Regions from separate parts of the Rhodoferax sp. RT5P35 genome, predicted to be linked through region 1. Evidence: riboswitches for the same ligand, from Rfam matches in the RefSeq annotation. Region 1 holds a riboswitch; the other holds the start of a gene.

Region 1 (9,098 bases):
AGGAATACACGCCGACCACGGCGATGGGCACGGCCGAGCGGGTATTTACGCCAACCTCCATGGCCAAAATCCGTGCCGCGTATGCCGACCACGTCAAGCCGCCGACATTGCATGATTTCGAACTCGAGGCGGTCACTTTCCGTGGTGAGCCGATCTGGGTGCATGCCATGGACACCTCGGTGTGGGACCAGGGGCAACTGGTGTCGCGTATCTTGGTGTTGCAAAACATTACCGAGCGCAAACAGGCCCAGATAGCGCTGCTGGAGACCGAAAACCGTTGGAAGCTGGCGCTGGAGAGCACCGGCGACGGCGTGTGGGACTGGCACATCGAGAGCGGGGTGGAATACCTATCCAAACGCCTGGTCGAGATGTATGGGTTTGCAGAGGGAGAAATCCCGGATTTGCCAACCGAACTGGACCAGCGAACCCACCCTGACGATATGGCCCAGATGGACCGCGACCGCGATGCGCACTTTGCTGGCATCACCAGCACCTACGCCAACGAACACCGGGTGCGTTGCAAAGACGGCAGCTGGAAATGGGTGTTGAGCCGGGGCATGGTCATCCACCGCGATGCGCAGGGGCGGCCCTTGCGGATGATCGGAACGCACACCGATATCACCGATCGCAAAGCCTCTGAGGCGCTGATCCGCCAGCAGGCGTTTTTTGACACCCTGACCGGTCTGCCGAACCGGCGCATGCTGCGCGACCGGCTGGAGCAAGAGGTCAAGCGCTGCAAACGCGATACGCAGCAACTGGCCATCTTGTTCATCGACCTGGACCACTTTAAAGAGGTTAACGACACCCTGGGCCATGGCAACGGCGACCTGCTGCTGATGGAGGCGGCCCGGCGCATCCAGGCCTGTGTGCGCGAAGCCGACACGGTGGCCCGCATGGGCGGCGACGAATTCACGGTGATTCTGACCGAGGTCACCGATGTCCACCGCCTGGAGCCCACCCTGCAAAAGATTCTGCGGGCCATGGAGCAGGTGTTCCAGCTCGGCAACGAGCAGGTGTTTGTGTCGGCCAGCATTGGTATCACCCTGTACCCGCTGGATGCCAAGGACATCGAAGACCTGTTCAAGAATGCCGACCAGGCGCTGTACGTGGCCAAAGGCGCGGGCCGTAACCGTTTCAGCTTTTTTACCCCGGCCTTGCAGGAAGCCGCGCAAACCCGGGTCCGTTTGGCCAACGACCTGCGCTCCGGCCTGCAAGAGCAACAATTCCGGTTGGTCTACCAGCCCATCGTTGAACTGGCCACGGGTCGGGTGCACAAGGCCGAAGCGCTGATTCGCTGGCAGCACCCGACGCGCGGACTCGTCAGCCCAGCCGAATTCATCCCGATTGCCGAGTCCAGCGGGCTTATCGTCGACATCGGCGAATGGGTGTTCCAGCAAGCGGCGCGGCAGGTGCAGCTCTGGCGCAAAAACCTGCATCCCGACTTCCAGATCAGCGTCAACAAATCGCCGGTGCAGTTCCACCATGACAGCGGTGGCCATCTGCCATGGGCGCAGCAGCTGCAGGCGATGGGCCTGCCCGGCTCGGGCATTGTGGTGGAGATCACTGAAGGCCTGCTGCTGGACACCAGCGCCCGGGTTACCGACCATCTGATGGAGCTGGCCGACGGTGGTATCCAGGTGTCGCTGGACGACTTTGGCACCGGCTATTCCTCGTTGTCGTATCTGCAAAAGTTCGATATCGACTTCATCAAGATCGACCAGTCGTTTGTGCGGTACCTGATTCCGGCATCTACTGAGATGGCTTTGTGCAAGGCGATGATCGTGATGGCGCATGAGCTGGGCATGCAAGTGATTGCCGAAGGCGTGGAAACCCCACAGCAGCGCGATCTGCTGGCCGCTGCGGGCTGTGACTATGGGCAAGGCTATTTGTTCTCGCGCCCGGTCTCCAGCGCGGACTTTGAAGCCTTCTGGGCCGCCGCACAGCACCCCAGCCCAGACTGGTGAATTTATACAAAAAGTGCCGATGGCGCATGCAGATGCTAGGCTAGTAGCTATTTAATTGATAGCTATTTTTGTACGTTTATGGGCGACGTATCGAAATATTTTTGTGGAAGTGCATCCAAAACCGGGTCTGGCGGGTAGTACCTGTAGCAGCGCAAAAAAGAGCTGTCTGTTGTCCTTATCCGCTAAACCTTTTTTGGAGTACTTTCATGTCGATCAAACCTCTTTCGCTTCTTGCTGTTGTTTCCGCTGCCGCTGTGCTGAGTGCCTGCGGCTCTATGGCCCCGGCCAAGCCCATGTTCAGCCAGGACAGCCTGCCCGAGGCCGTCAAGGTGCCCATGGGCAACAAGGTGGCCCTGGAAACCGTAGGCGTGGGCGAGATCACTTACGAATGCCGCGACAAGGCCAACGCCCCCGGCATGACCGAGTGGGTGTTTGTAGGCCCCACCGCCGCTCTGAACGACCGCAGCGGCAAACAAATCGGCAAGTACTACGGCCCGCCCGCCACCTGGGAATCCATGGACGGCTCCAAAATTACCGCCACCCAACTCGCCGTAGCCCCCGCCGGTACCGGCAACCTACCCTACCAGCTGGTCAAGGCCAACCCCGCCATGGGCATGGGCGCGATGGCGGGTGTGACGCACATCCAGCGCGTAGCCACCCAGGGCGGTGTGGCACCGGCCAGCGCCTGCAGCCCGGCCAACAAAGGCGCCAAAGAAATCGTGAAGTACCAGGCCGACTACATTTTCTGGAAGGCTGTCTAAACAGTAGAGCTGGTTTCGGCGGCTACCATCGAGGGACGTAACTCCTTTCGATGGATCCGCCTGTGACGACTACTCCCGAAGACTTCAACTACGAGCGCGCCCTCCAGGGCTGCGCCCGCGGTGACCGCCAGGCACTGCACGATATTTACCGGCAAGAAAGCCGCCACTTGCTGGGTGTGGCGCTGCGCATCGTGCGCCAGCGCCAACAGGCGGAAGATGTGGTGCACGACGCTTTTATGAACATCTGGACCCAAGCCCGCAGTTTCGATGCCCAGCGCGGAACGGGCCGGGGCTGGATCTTCAGCGTGGTGCGTAATTTGGCACTGAATGCCGTACGCAATGGTGCCCGTGAAGTGTCGGTGGATGAAGAAACCGCCGAAGCCCTGGATGCGCAAAGTTCTATGGATGCGCACAGCCAGGTGACGGATGCTTTTGAGCTGAACATGAGCCTGGGCAAACTCAACGACTGCCTGGCCCGGCTGGAGCCTGCGCGGCGCAACTGCATCCTGTACGCCTATGTGGATGGATGCTCGCACGGCGAGATTGCCGAGCGCACCCAAACGCCCTTGGGCACCGTCAAAGCCTGGATCAAACGCAGCATGGGTAACTTGCGGGAGTGCATGGCATGAGCGCGCAGCAAGAACCTCTATCGCCCGACGACCTGGCCGCCGAATACGTGCTGGGCACGCTTTCGGCCACCCGCCGCCGCTGGGTGGAACAGCGCCTGCCCACCGATGCCGCTTTGCAGGCCGCCGTGCAGCGCTGGCAAGAGCAGTTGCTGCCGCTGGCCGTTCTGGCCGAGCCGGTAGAGCCGTCCGAGGCACTGTGGCAGCGCATTGACCGCAGCGTGGCCCACGCCGCGGCCCCGAGCCGAGCCGCCATCTTGCCAGCCAGCCCGCCGTGGTGGGACCGGCTGGGCCTGTGGCGCGGCCTGGCCGGTGCCGGTTTTGCCACCGCCGCCATCCTGGCCTCGGTGTTGGTGACCCGCCAGGGTGTGCTACCCGTCGGGCCGCAGTACATGGTGGTGCTGGTCGCGCCGCAAGACAAGGCACCCGGCTGGGTCATCCAGGCCAGCGACACCCGGCAACTCAGCCTGACGGCGCTGGGTCCGGTGGCCGTACCCGCCGAGAAATCCCTGCAGTTCTGGACCAAGGGCGAGGGCTGGAACGGCCCGGTGTCGCTAGGCCTGGTCAAGCCGGGGCAAACCATCACCATCCCGCTGGACAAGCTGCCGCCGCTGCAGCCCAACCAGCTGTTTGAGCTGACCCTGGAGCCGGTGAACGGCTCACCCCTCAATAAACCCACCGGCCCAATCCAGTTCATTGGCCGTGCGGTGAAGGTGCTGTGATACCGGTGCGATAATCTCACGAGATACCGGGAGAGACTGCTCCCCTTGCTTTCACGCAAGAAATCAGCGCCGAAGGAGCAACCGCCCCCGGAAACTTTCAGGCAAAAGGACCGGTATCTATTCGAGTCACCGCCGGTTAAGGGTAGGTCGTGCACTTTCCAGAAACACCGCAGAACTGGCTTTGCCAGGCTGCAGGTGCTGCCCCCTGCAAGGGGGTTGGCGAAAGATGCGCAGCACTGCAGCCTGGGGGTGAGTCACATTTCTCTGAAGAGTAGCTGGGTTCGTCACCTGGCTCACCGCAGGAGCAAGCGGACTGGCAATATGCCAGCCGTGAATCTCTCAGGTCCAAAACAGAGGGGGCGATAGCCGCGCACGTTTGTTGCTATCCCCCTGTTGACGTTTTGGAAGTCTCATCATGAAAAACTTTGCTGTTATTGGCGGTGGAATCACGGGCGTAACCACGGCCTACGCTTTGGCTAAACGCGGTTATGCCGTTACCTTGTTCGAAAAACACCGCTATGCGGCCATGGAAACCTCGTTTGCCAATGGCGGGCAGTTTTCGGTGTCCAACGCCGAGGTGTGGAACCACTGGTCCACGGTGCTCAAGGGTGTGAAGTGGATGCTGCGTAGCGATGCGCCGCTGCTGGTCAACCCTAAGCCCAGCTGGCACAAGATGGCCTGGTTTGCCGAGTTCATTGCCGCCATCCCGCAGTACGAAAAAAACACCATCGAAACTACCCGCCTGGCGATGGCCGCTCGCCAGCACCTGGATGCCTGGGCGGCCGAGGAGGGCCTGGACTTTGACCATAAGCGTGAAGGCATCCTGCACATCTACCGCGACAAGGGTAACTTTGTACACGCAGGCAAGGTCTCCAAGCTGCTGGCTCAGGGCGGGCTGGACCGCCGCGCCGTGACACCGCAAGAGATGCGCGCGATTGAGCCCACGCTGGCGGGCGACTACTACGGCGGCTACTTTACCGAGAGCGACACCACCGGCGACATCCACAAGTTCAGCACCGGCATCGCAGCGGCTGCCGAGCGCCTGGGCGTGCAAACCCGCTACGGCCATGCCATCCAGACCGTCAAAAGCGATGGCCAGGCCGTAACCATTACCGCGCAAGACGGTGCTGATATCCACACCAGCGTGTTCGACGGCGTGGTGGTCTGCGCGGGTACGGCCAGTCGCGATATTGCCGCCCAGTTGGGCGACCGGGTCAACATCTACCCGGTCAAGGGCTATTCCATCACCGTGAACCTGGACGACGCGCACAGCCAGGCATCGGCCCCGATGGTCAGCCTGCTGGACGATGAAACCAAGCTGGTCAGCAGCCGCCTGGGGCTGGGGCGTTTTCGGGTGGCGGGCACGGCCGAATTCAACGGCTACAACCGCGACATCCGGGCCGACCGCATCCGCCCGCTGGTGGAATGGGTGCAGCAGTGTTTCCCCGGCGTGCGGACTGAGAACGTGGTGCCCTGGGCCGGGCTGCGCCCCATGATGCCCAACCTGATGCCGCGGGTGGGGCCGGGCAAGCGGCCCGGCGTGTTCTACAACACCGGGCACGGGCATTTGGGTCTGACGCTGTCGGCGGTCACGGCCGATATGGTGGCTGCCATGGTGGGCAGTTCCACTGCCCCGTAAGTTTCTGTAAGGGTATGGCCGCCCATTCCTGCGTAAAGTAGAGTCTGGTCTGGCAAATGCGGGGTTTTTGGCATTATTTTGGGCTCTTGCGGGCATATGAGGGGCTTGAAAAGGATACAGTCCGTTACATGGTGTGGAGCGTTTTGCGTTTCTCGCCGCGACGGCTTGCTTTCATCCATTCTTCAACCATCGGTTGTTCACACCCTGCGGGCTAGAAGGACGTTCATGCGGTTCCCTTGTTCCATCAGCAGCCTGCTGCACCACCCGGTTTTCCGGGCGGTTGTACTGGCTTGCGTGGGCAGCACGGCGTGGGCGGCCGAACCCTGCAAGCAACTGGTTGCCACGGGTAACCCCGAATACCCCCCTTACCTGTGGCGCGATGCCGCCGATGTGGGCCGCCTGGTGGGGGCCAATGCCGATCTGGTGCAAATGGTGGCCAAACAAATCGGCATCCCCATTGAGGTGCGCTACGTAGGCTCGTGGGCCCGGGTGCAGGAAGAAGCCCGGCTGGGGCGCATTGACCTGATAGCGGGGGCGTTTTTCACGGTCGAGCGCCTGGACTACATGGACTACATCTACCCGGCGTTTCGCGAAACCCGCTCGGTGATCTGGGGGCGGCAAGAGGCTCCGCTGAAGTATCGGCAGTGGTCGGATCTGAAAAACCTGTCGGGCATGACCGTCATCAACAACAGCTTTGGCGAGGACTTTGACCGTTACGCCAAAAAGAACCTGAAGATCAACACCGTGCCCAGCCTGGAGCAGGCCTTCAAAATTTTGCAACTGGGCCGGGTGGACTATCTGGTGTACGAAGAGGACCCTGGCTTGGCTTATATTGCCAAATTTTCCATTCCCGGGCTGGTGCCGGCTAACCCGTCGGTCAGCAACGAGAGTCTGTACCTGACCATGTCCTACAAATCCCCTTGTAACACCAGCGCGATGCGGGCGGCCCTGGCCAAAGCCATGTACACCCTAGCCAAGCAAGGCGTGATGAAGAAAATGGTCGAGGCCAATATCCAACTGTGGCGTACCAAGTAAATCTTATGCGCTCTGTGGGGTTGCATGCCGTAAGCGGCGAGGGACGGCGTGCCTAGGCTATCGCTGCGGCAGATCATGACCCTGGGCGTAGCGCTGGGGATTCTGCTGCCTGCCCTGGTCATGGGCAGCCTGGTGCTGAAACAACGCTACGACCGGGAGCTGGAACTGCGCATCCACGAGCCCTTGTCGCAGTACACCCAATTGCTCTCGAGTGCACTGGCCATGCCGATCTGGAACGTGGACAAGGCGGTGGCCAAGCAGCTGATGGATGCGGTGATGCGCAATCCAGATGTGGTGGAGGTGGAGGTGGAGGACGAGTTTGGCAACCCCTTTGTGTCCGGCAATGAGCAGCTGAGCCGCAAAGGCCTGGTGCTGAGCCAGCAGAGCGACATTGTGGTGGACAGCAAGCGCATTGGCCGGGTCCGCGTCGGACTCAGCACCGACCGCATCATTCGCCAGCTGTGGATCGAATTCACTCCACTCGGCCTGGCCTTGCTGGTGCAGGTGGGAATCTCGTTTTTGCTGGTGTTTTGGCTCGTCGAGCGGCGCGTAGTGCATCCCTTGTACCGGCTCCAGATGGCCACCGTGCGGCTGGCACGCGGGGAACTGGACCAGCCGCTGGCCTGGCACCGCCACGATGAAATCGGCCTGCTGGCGCAGGGCCTGGACAGCATGCGCGAGGCATTGGGTGGACTGATCGCCCAGCGCGATGCCCAAAACGCCGACTTGCAGCAAGAGCTGAACGAGCGTTTGCGGGCCGAACAGGCGCTGCGCTACACCGAGGCCAAGTTCAAGGCGTTTTTCCATGCCTCGCCGCTGGCCATGACGGTCTCGCGCAACGCGCCGGGCTATCCGATTGCCGACATCAACGATGCCGGGCTGCGCCAGTTTGGCCTGTTACCTGACGATGTGCTGGGTGCCAGCCATACCCTGTTGTGGTGCAAACCGCAGGACCAGGCCCATGTGCTGGAAGTGGTCCAGCGTGTGGGCCATATCAAAGGCTTTGAAGCGCGCCTGCGCCGCGGCGAGGCCCTGCAACCCGCGCCCGTGCGCAGCCTGGCGGAGAATGATTCGGGCTACCACGGCTATGGGGTTGAAGAGGCTGCTGGCGTAATTTTGTGCGAGGTCTCGGGCCGCATGATTGATTTGGGCAGCGAGCAGTTGTTCATTCTGGTGCTGGAGGACGTGACCGAGCGCAAGCGTGCCGCAGAAATGATCTGGAACCAGGCTAACTTTGACCGCCTCACCGGCTTGCCCAACCGCCACATGTTCCACGACCGGCTGGAGCAGGCCATGGCCAGCGCCAAGCGCGACAGCCGCTCACTGGCGCTGGTCTTCTTTGACCTGGATTTGTTCAAGGAGGTCAACGACACCCTGGGCCATGAAATGGGCGACGTGCTGCTGCAGGAAGCCGCCCGCCGCTTGCGTGTGGGGGTACGCCAAAACGATCTGGTGGCCCGCCTGGGCGGCGACGAATTCACCCTGGTCCTGGGCGGCCTGGCGAATATCCGCGACGTGCACCAGATCGTGCAAGACGCTTTGCGGCGGCTGGCCGAGCCGTTTTTGCTGGGTGGCCAACCGGTGCATATCTCGACCAGCGCGGGCGTCACTTTTTACCCGCAGGATGCCACCCAGGTCGAGGCGCTGCTGAAAAATGCCGACCAGGCCATGTACGCCGCCAAAAGCCAGGGTCGCAACCGCTACACCGTGTTCGCGCCGTCCATGCAGGATGCGGCGCAAAAGCGCATGCGGCTGGTGAATGATTTGCGCGTGGCCATCGCCGAGCAGCAGTTCAGCCTGTTCTACCAGCCCATCGTCGATTTGAAAACCCGCCAGATCCACAAGGCCGAGGCCCTGGTCCGCTGGCGGCATCCGACCGAGGGCATGGTCAGCCCGGCGGACTTCATCCCGATTGCCGAAGAAACCGGCATGGTGGTCGATATCGGCCACTGGGTTTTCCGCGAAGCCGTGCAACAGGCGGCGCTGTGGCGGCAGACGCACCATCCCGACTTCCAGGTCAGTGTGAATGTCTCCCCGGTACAGTTTCGCAACGAGGGCATCGACCAGGCTGCCTGGCTGCAGCACCTGCAGGCGGCGGGCCTGCCGGGCCAGGCGGTGCTGATCGAGATCACCGAAGGCCTGCTGATGGATGCCGGCGGCAATGTCACCGAGCAACTGCGCGGTTTCCGCCAGGCCGGCATCGGGCTGTCGCTGGACGACTTTGGCACCGGCTACTCGTCCCTGTCGTATCTGAAGAAGTTCGATATCGACTTTCTGAAGATCGACCAGTCCTTTGTGCGCAACCTGACCGCCGACTCGGACGACATGGCTTTGTGCAATGTGATCATCGT
Region 2 (9,098 bases), on a different contig from region 1:
CCGTGCAGGGAAGAGGGTTGGGGTGAGGGTGAATTTAGGCGCTAAAGGCGGTGTAGGCCGCTTCGTCTAACAAAGCGGCGATTTGCGATGCGTCCGACAGCTTGACCTTGAAGAACCAGCCAGCACCCTGCGGGTCGGTGTTGGCCAAAGCCGGGTCGGCGCGCAGCTCTTCGTTGACTTCAATGATTTCGCCGGACACGGGCATGTACACGTCGGCAGCGGCTTTCACCGACTCGACCACGCCGGCCACGTCTTTTTGGGCAAAGCTGGCGCCCACCGCGGGCAGGTCGACAAACACCACGTCACCCAGCGCGTCTTGCGCATGGGTGGTAATACCGACGGTGGCGATATCGCCCTCTATATTCAGCCATTCGTGGTCTTCGGTGTAGTGGATGCTCATGGGGTTGCTCCTGTAAAAAATGGGATTAGCCGCGAAAGTAGCGGTTGGGTGTGAAAGGCATGGATACGACTTCCATCGGCACGATTTTGCCTCGCACCACGGCATTGATGCGGGTGCCGATGGCACTGAATTCCGGGGCCACGTAGGCCATGGCAATCGGCTTGTCCACGGTGGGGCCGAGCAGGCCGCTGGTGACTTCGCCGATGGCGTTGCCCGCCGTGTCTTGCAGGGCGGTGTGTTCGCGCACGGGGATGCGCTCCAGGGCCACGAGTCCAACACGTTTTCGAGCGGTAGCGCTAGTGCCGCGTGTGAGTTTCGCTAGTATTTTTGTAGCACCTGGAAATCCACCCTCACGCGCACCACCGGTACGCCGCACTTTCTGGATGGCCCAGTTCAGGCCTGCTTCGACCGGTGTGGTGGTGGTGTCCAGGTCGTTGCCATACAGGCACAGCCCGGCTTCCAGGCGCAGCGAATTGCGGGCGCCCAGGCCGATGGGCTTGACTTCGGGCTGGGCCAGCAACGCGCGGGCCAGAGCTTCGGCCTGGCTGCTGTGGACCGAGATTTCAAACCCGTCTTCGCCCGTGTAGCCGCTGCGCGTCAAAAAGCAGGGGATGCCCGCCACATCGAAGTGGCCGCCGGTCATGAAGACCAGCTTTTCTACGCCGGGTGCGAGGCGCGAGAGGGCGTCCACCGCCTGGGGGCCTTGCAGCGCCAGCAATGCCAGTTCTGGTAGGGGGATGACCTGGCAGCGCTGGCCAATTTTTTCTTGGATGTGGGCGATATCGGCCGCTTTGCAGGCCCCGTTGACGATCACGAAGATGTCGTCGGCGCGCTTGAAGAACATCAGGTCGTCGAGGATGCCGCCGTCGTCGTTCAACAGCAGGCCATAGCGCTGCTTGCCCACCGGCAGATCGATCACATCGACCGGAACCAAGGTTTCAAAAGCCGCCGCCGCGTCCGGGCCGACCAGACGCAACTGGCCCATGTGGGACACATCGAACAGACCCGCCGCCGTGCGGGTGTGGTGGTGCTCGGCCATCAAACCTGCCGGGTACTGCACCGGCATGCTGTAACCGGCGAAGGGCACCATGCGTGCACCCAGTTCAAGATGCAGAGCGTTGAGCGGTGTCAACAGGTGTGGTGTGGGCAAATCGGACATTGCGGTTCTTTCAGAGGGCACACAGAAAATCACGGTTACAAAAAACCATGTGTGGCCCCCTCTGTCCGCTTTACCTGAGCGATTCGCCGGGCAGGCCTTGCGGTGGTGCAGGCCGACTGCGGGTTGCGCCTTCGGTGAACCCGCTCCAGGGCGGGTTTCTCTCCAGGGGGAGACGCTTGTTAAAGCGCTTGTCAGTCCTTTTGCCTGAGCGTTCAGACCCACGTAGCGGGGTCCTGCGCCTTCGGCGGTTCTTGCTGGAAGAACTCTCTCCTGACAGGCTAGATTCTAACCATGGCGGTTAGCGCAGCAGCCAATCGGTCTGCGAAGGTCGTCCGGGCAGGTCCAGCTTGGCCGTGGCGGCCGGGGTTTGCGCCAGCAGCTTGCCGCGCTTGTAGACCTGCAGCCGGGTGGCGCGCAGGCGGATGGCTTCCACCGGGTCCTGGGCTTGCAGCAGCACAAAGTCGGCCCAGCAACCGGCCTCCAGGCCGTAGCCTTCCAGCTGCAAAATCTTCGCCGGGTTGACAGTGACGGCATCAAAGCACTGGCGCATCGCGGCCTGGCTGGTCATCTGGGCCACGTGCAGGCCCATGCTGGCTACTTCCAGCATGTCGCCGCTGCCCAGGCTGTACCAGGGGTCCATCACGCAGTCCTGGCCCAGGGCGACGGTCAGGCCGTGGGCCATCATTTCGGGCACGCGGGTCATGCCGCGGCGCTTGGGGTAGCTGTCGCCCCGGCCTTGCAGGGTGATGTTGATCAGCGGGTTGCTGACCACATGGATCTGCGCCTCGGCCATCAGCGGCAGCAGCTTGGAGACGTAATAGTTGTCCATGCTGTGCATGGAAGTAAGGTGCGAGCCGGTAACGCGGCCCTGCAGGCCCAGGCGCTGGGCCTCGAAAGTCAGGGTTTCGATGTGGCGCGACATCGGGTCGTCGGACTCGTCGCAGTGCATGTCCACCAGCTTGCCCTGTTCTGCGGCCAGCTCGCACAGCAGTTTCACGCTCAAGGCCCCATCGGCCATGGTGCGCTCGAAGTGTGGGATACCGCCTACCACGTCCACGCCCATGTCGAGTGCGCGTTTCAGCTTGTCCATGGCCAGCGGGTCGCGCAGGGCACCGTCTTGTGGAAAAGCCACCAGCTGCAGGTCCAGGTACGGCGCAACCTGGTGTTTCACTTCCAGCAGCGCCTCTACCGCCAGCAGTCGCGGGTCGCAAATATCCACGTGGCTGCGGATGGCCAGCAGGCCCTTGCCCACCGCCCAGTCGCAGTAGGCCAGGGCGCGCTGGACCAGGGCTTCCTGGGTCAGGTCGGGCTTCAGCTCGCCCCAGAGTGCAATGCCTTCGAGCAAGGTGCCGCTCTGGTTGACGCGCGGCAAGCCGTAGCTCAGCGTGGCATCCATGTGAAAGTGCGCATCAACAAACGGTGGGCTGACCAGCAGGCCCTGCGCATCGAGGGTCTGGTGCGCGGGTGCCAACAGGCCCGCGGCGACTTCGGTGATGCGGCCGTTTTGCACGGCAATCGACATGCCGGTGCGGCCATCGGGCAAAGTGGCGTGGGTAACGAGGAGGTCGAGCATAGGACTAGCGTAATAGAGTGGGATGGAGGAGGGCGCAAACGCAAATAATTTTTACACGTCTGGTGCTGGCAGCGCGCTATGGATTGGTAACATCCTGACACATGGCCGCGACTTAGCGCGACAATCATTTTCATGCCCCTAGAGCCTGCCCCAACATGACCACCACCACTGCTACCAACGAGACCCCCTCCACTACCCTTTTGATCGTCGACGACAGCCGGGTTTCGCGCATGATGATCCGCACGCTGGTGCTGGCCAAGCGCCCCACCTGGACCCTGGTGGAGGCGGCCAGCGGCGACGAGGCCCTGGCCCTGGCGGCCACCCAGATGTTCGATTACTGCACCATGGACATCAATATGCCCGGCATGCTGGGTACCGATGCAGCCGAGCACCTCAAACGCCAGCGTCCCACGTTGCGGTTGGCCCTGTTTTCGGCCAACATCCAGGAAAGCCAGAAGACGCGTGCGGCGGAGCTGGGCGTGAAGTTTGTGGCCAAACCCGTGAGCGATAAAAGCGTGACCGAGGCGCTCACTTTTTTTGAAAGTCTGCTGTGATCAATCTGTCTGAGCTGCAACTGGATGCGTTGACCGAGGTGTTCAACGTCGGCGCCGGCCAGGCTGCGGCCAGCCTGAGTGAAATCGTTGGTGACGAAGTGCTTTTGTCGGTGCCGCGCATCCAGTTTTTCGACCGTACCGATGTCAACGCCGAAACGCTGTCGCTGCGGGGCGGGCGCCTTGGTGCTGTGCGGCAAAAATTTGGCGGTCCCTTCAGCCTGGAGGCCACCCTGCTATTTCGCGAAGAAAAAGCGCTGGAAATTGTGCAGGAAATGCTGGGTTCGCAGGTCAGCGTCGAAGATCTGGTGGAGTTTGAGCACGAGGCTATGTGCGAGCTGGGCAATGTGATTCTGAACGCCTGTTTATCGGCCATTGCCGACATGCTCAGCATCGACCTGAGCAGCACCTTGCCCGATTATTCGGTGGACGGTGCCGACACGGTGATTGGCAAGCTGATGTCCGACGAGACCCAGCCTATGGTGTTGGTGCTGCATATTGACCTGACCATCGAAAAGCGCGATACCCAAGGCTACCTGGTGTTTTTGCTCAGCGCCAGCTCGCTAGAGGGGCTGGTTGCCTCCCTGGATGCATTTTTGGCGCGCATTTGAATCCGTCGCCAGCCTGGATGTCCGCCAGCTCTGTAGGGTCGCTGTTGCCATGGTCCGAAATGGTGGACGCACTGGGCAGCGGTTTGATTGTGCTCAACCCGCGTGGTGAAGTGCTGCTGTGGAACGCCTGGGTGGTGCGCCACAGCGGTATTACTGCCCCGGCGGCACTGGGCTGCACGCTGCAGTCGGTGTTCGCCAACGGCCTGTCGCTGTCTTTCATCAGCGCCCTGAAAAATGTACTGGCCTACAAGCTGCCGGTCGTTTTGTCCAATGTGCTGCACCGTACGCCCTTGCCCTTGTACCTGCGCCCCGAAGACGTCGCTATTGGCCCGCAGCAACGCATGCCACAGTCGCTGACTCTGGTGCCCGTGCGCTATGACAGCGGCGGTGCGGACGCGTTTTTGGTGATGTTGCAGATCACCGACACCAGCAGCTTCGTGAAGCGTGAGCGGCTGCTGCAGTCACGTTCTGAAAAGCTTTCCCGCGAGGCAGTGATTGATGGCCTGACCGGCATCTACAACCGCAAGTATTTCGACCAGAAGCTGGCCGCCGAACTGAGCCGCGCCCAGCGCCACAAGACCCCGCTGTCGCTGGTAATGCTGGATGTGGATTACTTCAAAACATACAACGATACCTACGGCCACCCGGCGGGAGACCGGGTGCTGCAGGCGATTGTGGGCGCGGTGCAGTCGCAGTTGAACCGGTTGTCGGATGTGTTTGCGCGCTACGGTGGCGAAGAATTCATCATCATCCTGCCGTCTTGCGACCGTGTCGGGGCCAACCGCATTGCCGAAAATGTGCGCAAGGCGGTGTCGGCATTGCACATCGAACATGTCGGCTCACAGGTTGATAAGCACATCACCACCAGCCTGGGTGCCGCTACCTGCGCGGGTGGTGTCGCCTGCAGCGATGCGCTCCTGCTGGATACCGTGGACAAAGCCCTCTATGCCGCCAAACACGGTGGCCGCAATGCGGTGCGTTGGCTCAGCGTGGCCGACCCGCAACCCACTGGCGGCTACGGGGTAGAGGGCCAAGACCCGCCTGGACCAGGGCACTCTCTTTAATATAGCGGCTAGTGTAGGTAGAATATGGGCTAGAGGCTTATTGGGTGCCAAAAATGCGGTCGCCCGCATCGCCCAGGCCCGGCACGATGTAGCCGTGGCTGTTGAGCTGGCGGTCGATGGCGGCGGTGTAGATCGCCACGTCGGGGTGCGCGGCTTGCAACGCGGCCACGCCTTCTGGGCAGGTGAGCAAACACACAAATTTTATGGATTTGGGGTTCAGCTCCTTGAGCCGCTCCACCGCAGCGATGGCCGAGTTGCCGGTGGCCAGCATCGGGTCGACGATCACCACATCGCGTTCATGCATGTCCTTGGGCATTTTGAAGTAGTACTCTACCGCCGTCAGTGTCTTGGGGTCGCGGTACAGGCCCACATGGCCCACGCGCGCGCCCGGTACCACGCTGAGCATGCCCTCCAGAATGCCGTTACCCGCGCGCAGAATGGACACAAACACCAGCTTTTTGCCGTCAATCACGCGGGCGGTCATGGTCTCCAGCGGGGTTTCGATCTCCACATCCTGCATCGCCATGTCGCGCGTGACCTCGTAGGCCATCAGCGAACTCAGCTCGTTGAGCAGGCGGCGGAAGGTGTTGGTGCTGGCATCCTTGCGGCGCATCAGGGTCAGCTTGTGTTGTACCAAGGGGTGGTTGATCAGGTGGACGTTGCTCATGGTGTGCTTTGCAAAAGTGAAGAATTCATTTTCTCAGTGTGATCGCTACGCTACGGGCCTGCCCATTCCAGAGATACCGCAGAATTGGCTCCGCCAGGCTGCTGGTATCGCCCCCTGCAAGGGGGTTGGCGAGAGTGACACGCAGTGCACGCAGCCTGGGGGTGTGTCAAAACACAGTGCCATCGCTGGCGATATTCATGGGTGGGGTGCCACCCCGCAAGCGCTGGGCCAGCACGCGGCCTGCCGCCCAGGTGCCGCCCTCCAACACGCAGGCCAGGGGCATTTGCGCGGCAGTGAGGCCTAGCTCGGTGCGGACCAGCGGGGCCAGTTCGTCCAGCAGAGCGACCGTCAGGGCGCGCCATTCGACGATGCATTCGTCGCCCGCAGTTTGTACTTGGGTGGCCAGGGCCGGGTTTTTCAGCACCAGCACGCCGCCGTCCAGCAGCAGGCCGCCATTGCGGTACTCGGGCAGGCCTGTCAGTGCGTCCAGGCCGGTGACGGTCACATCCGCCCATTCCAGCGGCTCCAGCAGCGAATAGGTGAGCCACTGAGACAGCTTGTGAAAGGGCATCCAGCCCGCGGACGCGCCCTCGCCCGGCACCGCGCTGTGCCGCCAGCAGTCGCCGAGTGCAATTTCACCGCCATCGTCCGTTTGAATAGCATTCTGTGCAGGCCAGATGGGCGACAGCGTGCTTAAAAGTGCCCCAAGAATGTCGTGTGCCGCTACGGTGGGTTCGTCGGTATCGGTGGGCACCAGGTGGTCGAACAAACGGCCCGGACGGCACAGCCCGCCCGCGCCGCCAAACACTTCGGGCTGGCTTGCAATGACCTCGCCCAGGCGGCGCAACAGGGCTGCGCGGCCTTCCAACCCCACCAGCGGGTTCTCTACGCCGACCTGGAAGGCATCGCCCAACTGGCGGGAGGTAAGGGCTTGCAATCCCAGCGCGTCGGCCTGGCAGGGCTGGGTGGGTTTGCTGGAAAACAGGCCTTTGGTGAAGGCGTTGAAGCTGGCCACGCCCAGGCCTTCGGAACGGCTGAGTTTTTGCCCCGTGCGCGGGTCGGTGTAGCTCCAGTCGGGTCCCGCGCCTGCGTCCAGCAGCACGCTGACGATGGCCAGGTCGATCTGTGCACGGGCGCGTTTGGCCACGGACACCTTGCCGAGTTCTTCGGTCATCTGGTCGGTGCGGTTGACCCCACCCGCCTCGAAATGCCGCCAGCGGCTGTGGTACGGGATCTCCAGGCTCGGGTAATTTTTGCGCGTGACCTCGGCCACCAGTTGCGCGGTGGGAGCCAGGGCGGCATCCACCACCGTGAAGTACTTTGAGTCGCCCGCACGGGCGCGCGCCAGTAGACCCTGGGCCCGTGCGCGCACCGCTTTTGTAGAGCGTAATAGGGTGCTAGCGCTTATTGCATCTGCGCGGGTAGCTATCAAATCCATAGTCATTCAGTCAATCCACGGCCTTTGGCCTTTTTGAGTTCTTCGGCATCCGGCACTGCGCCGGGGGTGAAGTAACCGGCCGCCATTTTCGCGTCCATTTCCACCTGGGCATCGGCGGGGATCATGTGGTCGGGAATATTCACCCGCTGCACCACCTCGATACCGGCGCGGGTGATGGCGTCATATTTCATATTGCTCATCGACACAAGGCGGTGAATTTTGCGAATGCCCAGCCAGTTCAGCACGTCGGGCATAAGTTCCTGGAAGCGCATGTCCTGCACGCCCGCCACGCATTCGGTTCGGTTGAAATACTGGTCGGCGGTGTCGCCACCGACCTGGCGTTTGCGGGCGTTGTAGACCAGGAATTTGGTGACTTCGCCCAGGGCCCGGCCTTCCTTGCGGAAATAGCTCACCAAGCCCACGCCGCCGCGTTGCGCGCCCTGGATGCATTCTTCGATGGCGTGCGTCAGATAGGGGCGGCAGGTGCAGATGTCGGAGCCGAAGACGTCTGAGCCATTGCATTCGTCGTGCACGCGGGCGGTCAGCTCGACCTCGGGGTTGGCCAAATCGCGTGGGTTGCCGAAGATGTAGGCAGTCAGGCCGCCAATGGGAGGCAGAAAAACTTCCAGGTCGCTGCGCGTCACCAGCTCGGGGTACATGCCGCCGGTTTCCTCGAACAGCACGCGGCGCAGTTCGGCTTCGGTACAGCCAAAGCGTTTGGCGACTTCGGGCAGGTACCACACGGGTTCAACGGCCACCTTGGTGACCATGGCTGCGCCGCTGGCGGTGAGGAATTTGCCATCGGCCTTCAGGCGGCCGGATTGCAGGGCCTCTATCACTTCGGGCAGGATCACATGGGCCTGGGTGACGGCGATGGTGGGGCGGATGTCGTAGCCCGCCGCCAGTTCACCGGCAAACACCTCGGCAATCGTCGCGCCCCAGGGGTCCATGGCCACGATGCGGCCCGGCTCACTCCACTGCGGGTAGGGGCCGATGATGTCGGTGGGCATGGTATTAGTGAGGTCGGCCTTGTGCTGCGGCGACAGGCCGCCCGAGGCTACGGCCAGCGCGCGGTAAATGCTGTAACTGCCGCTGTGGGTGCCGATCACGTTGCGGTGGCTGCGCTTGGTGGTGGTGCCGACCACCGGGCCGCGTTCGGCGGCGGTAGCCGCTGCCCAGCGGATGGGCAAGGCGCCATAGCCGCTGGCGTGCGAGGTAAGGCGTATGTGGCTGGTTTGCGCGGGAGCCATGGAGCCAGTGGCGGTATCAGCGGGCATAGAGAATCCTCAAAGTATGGATGCTTGCACAGCATCGGGTTGCAGGCCAGAGGCTATTCACTCGGGTGCGGCGCAAGCGGTAGGCATATGCGGCATGCACAGGCGGTAAGAAATAACCAGTTCGGTGCCTGCTATGTATTTTGCATGCGCGTGGTGCTGCGCATGGATAGCTTGGTCTTTCAGGGGTGAATGTGTAGTTATGTGAAGTTATGTCAAAAAATATTCACAGAATATAAATATATTAGGCCGGACTCTGCGGATGTCCCGCAGTGCAACAGCTTGTAGGCCAGGTTGCCCCTGGTAATACATGGCCAAACTGAGAACATCCTCTGTGAAAAACAAAATTCGTCTCAATCGC

The links. Region 1 has a riboswitch for glycine ahead of AC097L_RS18780 (D-amino acid dehydrogenase). Riboswitches for the same ligand answer to the same signal wherever they lie in the genome.
Region 2: it holds a riboswitch for glycine, as region 1 does, so the genes downstream of both, gcvT (glycine cleavage system aminomethyltransferase GcvT) here and AC097L_RS18780 (D-amino acid dehydrogenase) in region 1, are expected to answer to the same signal.

What each region holds. Positions count from the first base shown of each region.
Region 1 is NZ_JBWMAX010000013.1:43,085-52,182, forward strand. Features, by position in the region: gene AC097L_RS18760 (EAL domain-containing protein) at 1-1,964, shown strand, start outside; gene AC097L_RS18765 (DUF3455 domain-containing protein) at 2,171-2,725, shown strand; gene AC097L_RS18770 (sigma-70 family RNA polymerase sigma factor) at 2,776-3,354, shown strand; gene AC097L_RS18775 (anti-sigma factor) at 3,351-4,073, shown strand; glycine riboswitch at 4,091-4,196, shown strand; glycine riboswitch at 4,328-4,437, shown strand; gene AC097L_RS18780 (D-amino acid dehydrogenase) at 4,489-5,712, shown strand; gene AC097L_RS18785 (substrate-binding periplasmic protein) at 5,938-6,747, shown strand; gene AC097L_RS18790 (EAL domain-containing protein) at 6,796-9,098, shown strand, end outside.
Region 2 is NZ_JBWMAX010000001.1:423,104-432,201, forward strand. Features, by position in the region: gene gcvH (glycine cleavage system protein GcvH) at 35-400, opposite strand; gene gcvT (glycine cleavage system aminomethyltransferase GcvT) at 426-1,559, opposite strand; glycine riboswitch at 1,611-1,735, opposite strand; glycine riboswitch at 1,742-1,842, opposite strand; gene AC097L_RS01865 (amidohydrolase family protein) at 1,858-3,132, opposite strand; gene AC097L_RS01870 (response regulator transcription factor) at 3,288-3,686, shown strand; gene AC097L_RS01875 (chemotaxis protein CheC) at 3,683-4,294, shown strand; gene AC097L_RS01880 (GGDEF domain-containing protein) at 4,339-5,358, shown strand; gene upp (uracil phosphoribosyltransferase) at 5,396-6,025, opposite strand; gene AC097L_RS01890 (URC4/urg3 family protein) at 6,192-7,469, opposite strand; gene AC097L_RS01895 (GTP cyclohydrolase II) at 7,466-8,740, opposite strand; gene AC097L_RS01900 (glycerophosphodiester phosphodiesterase) at 9,048-9,098, shown strand, end outside.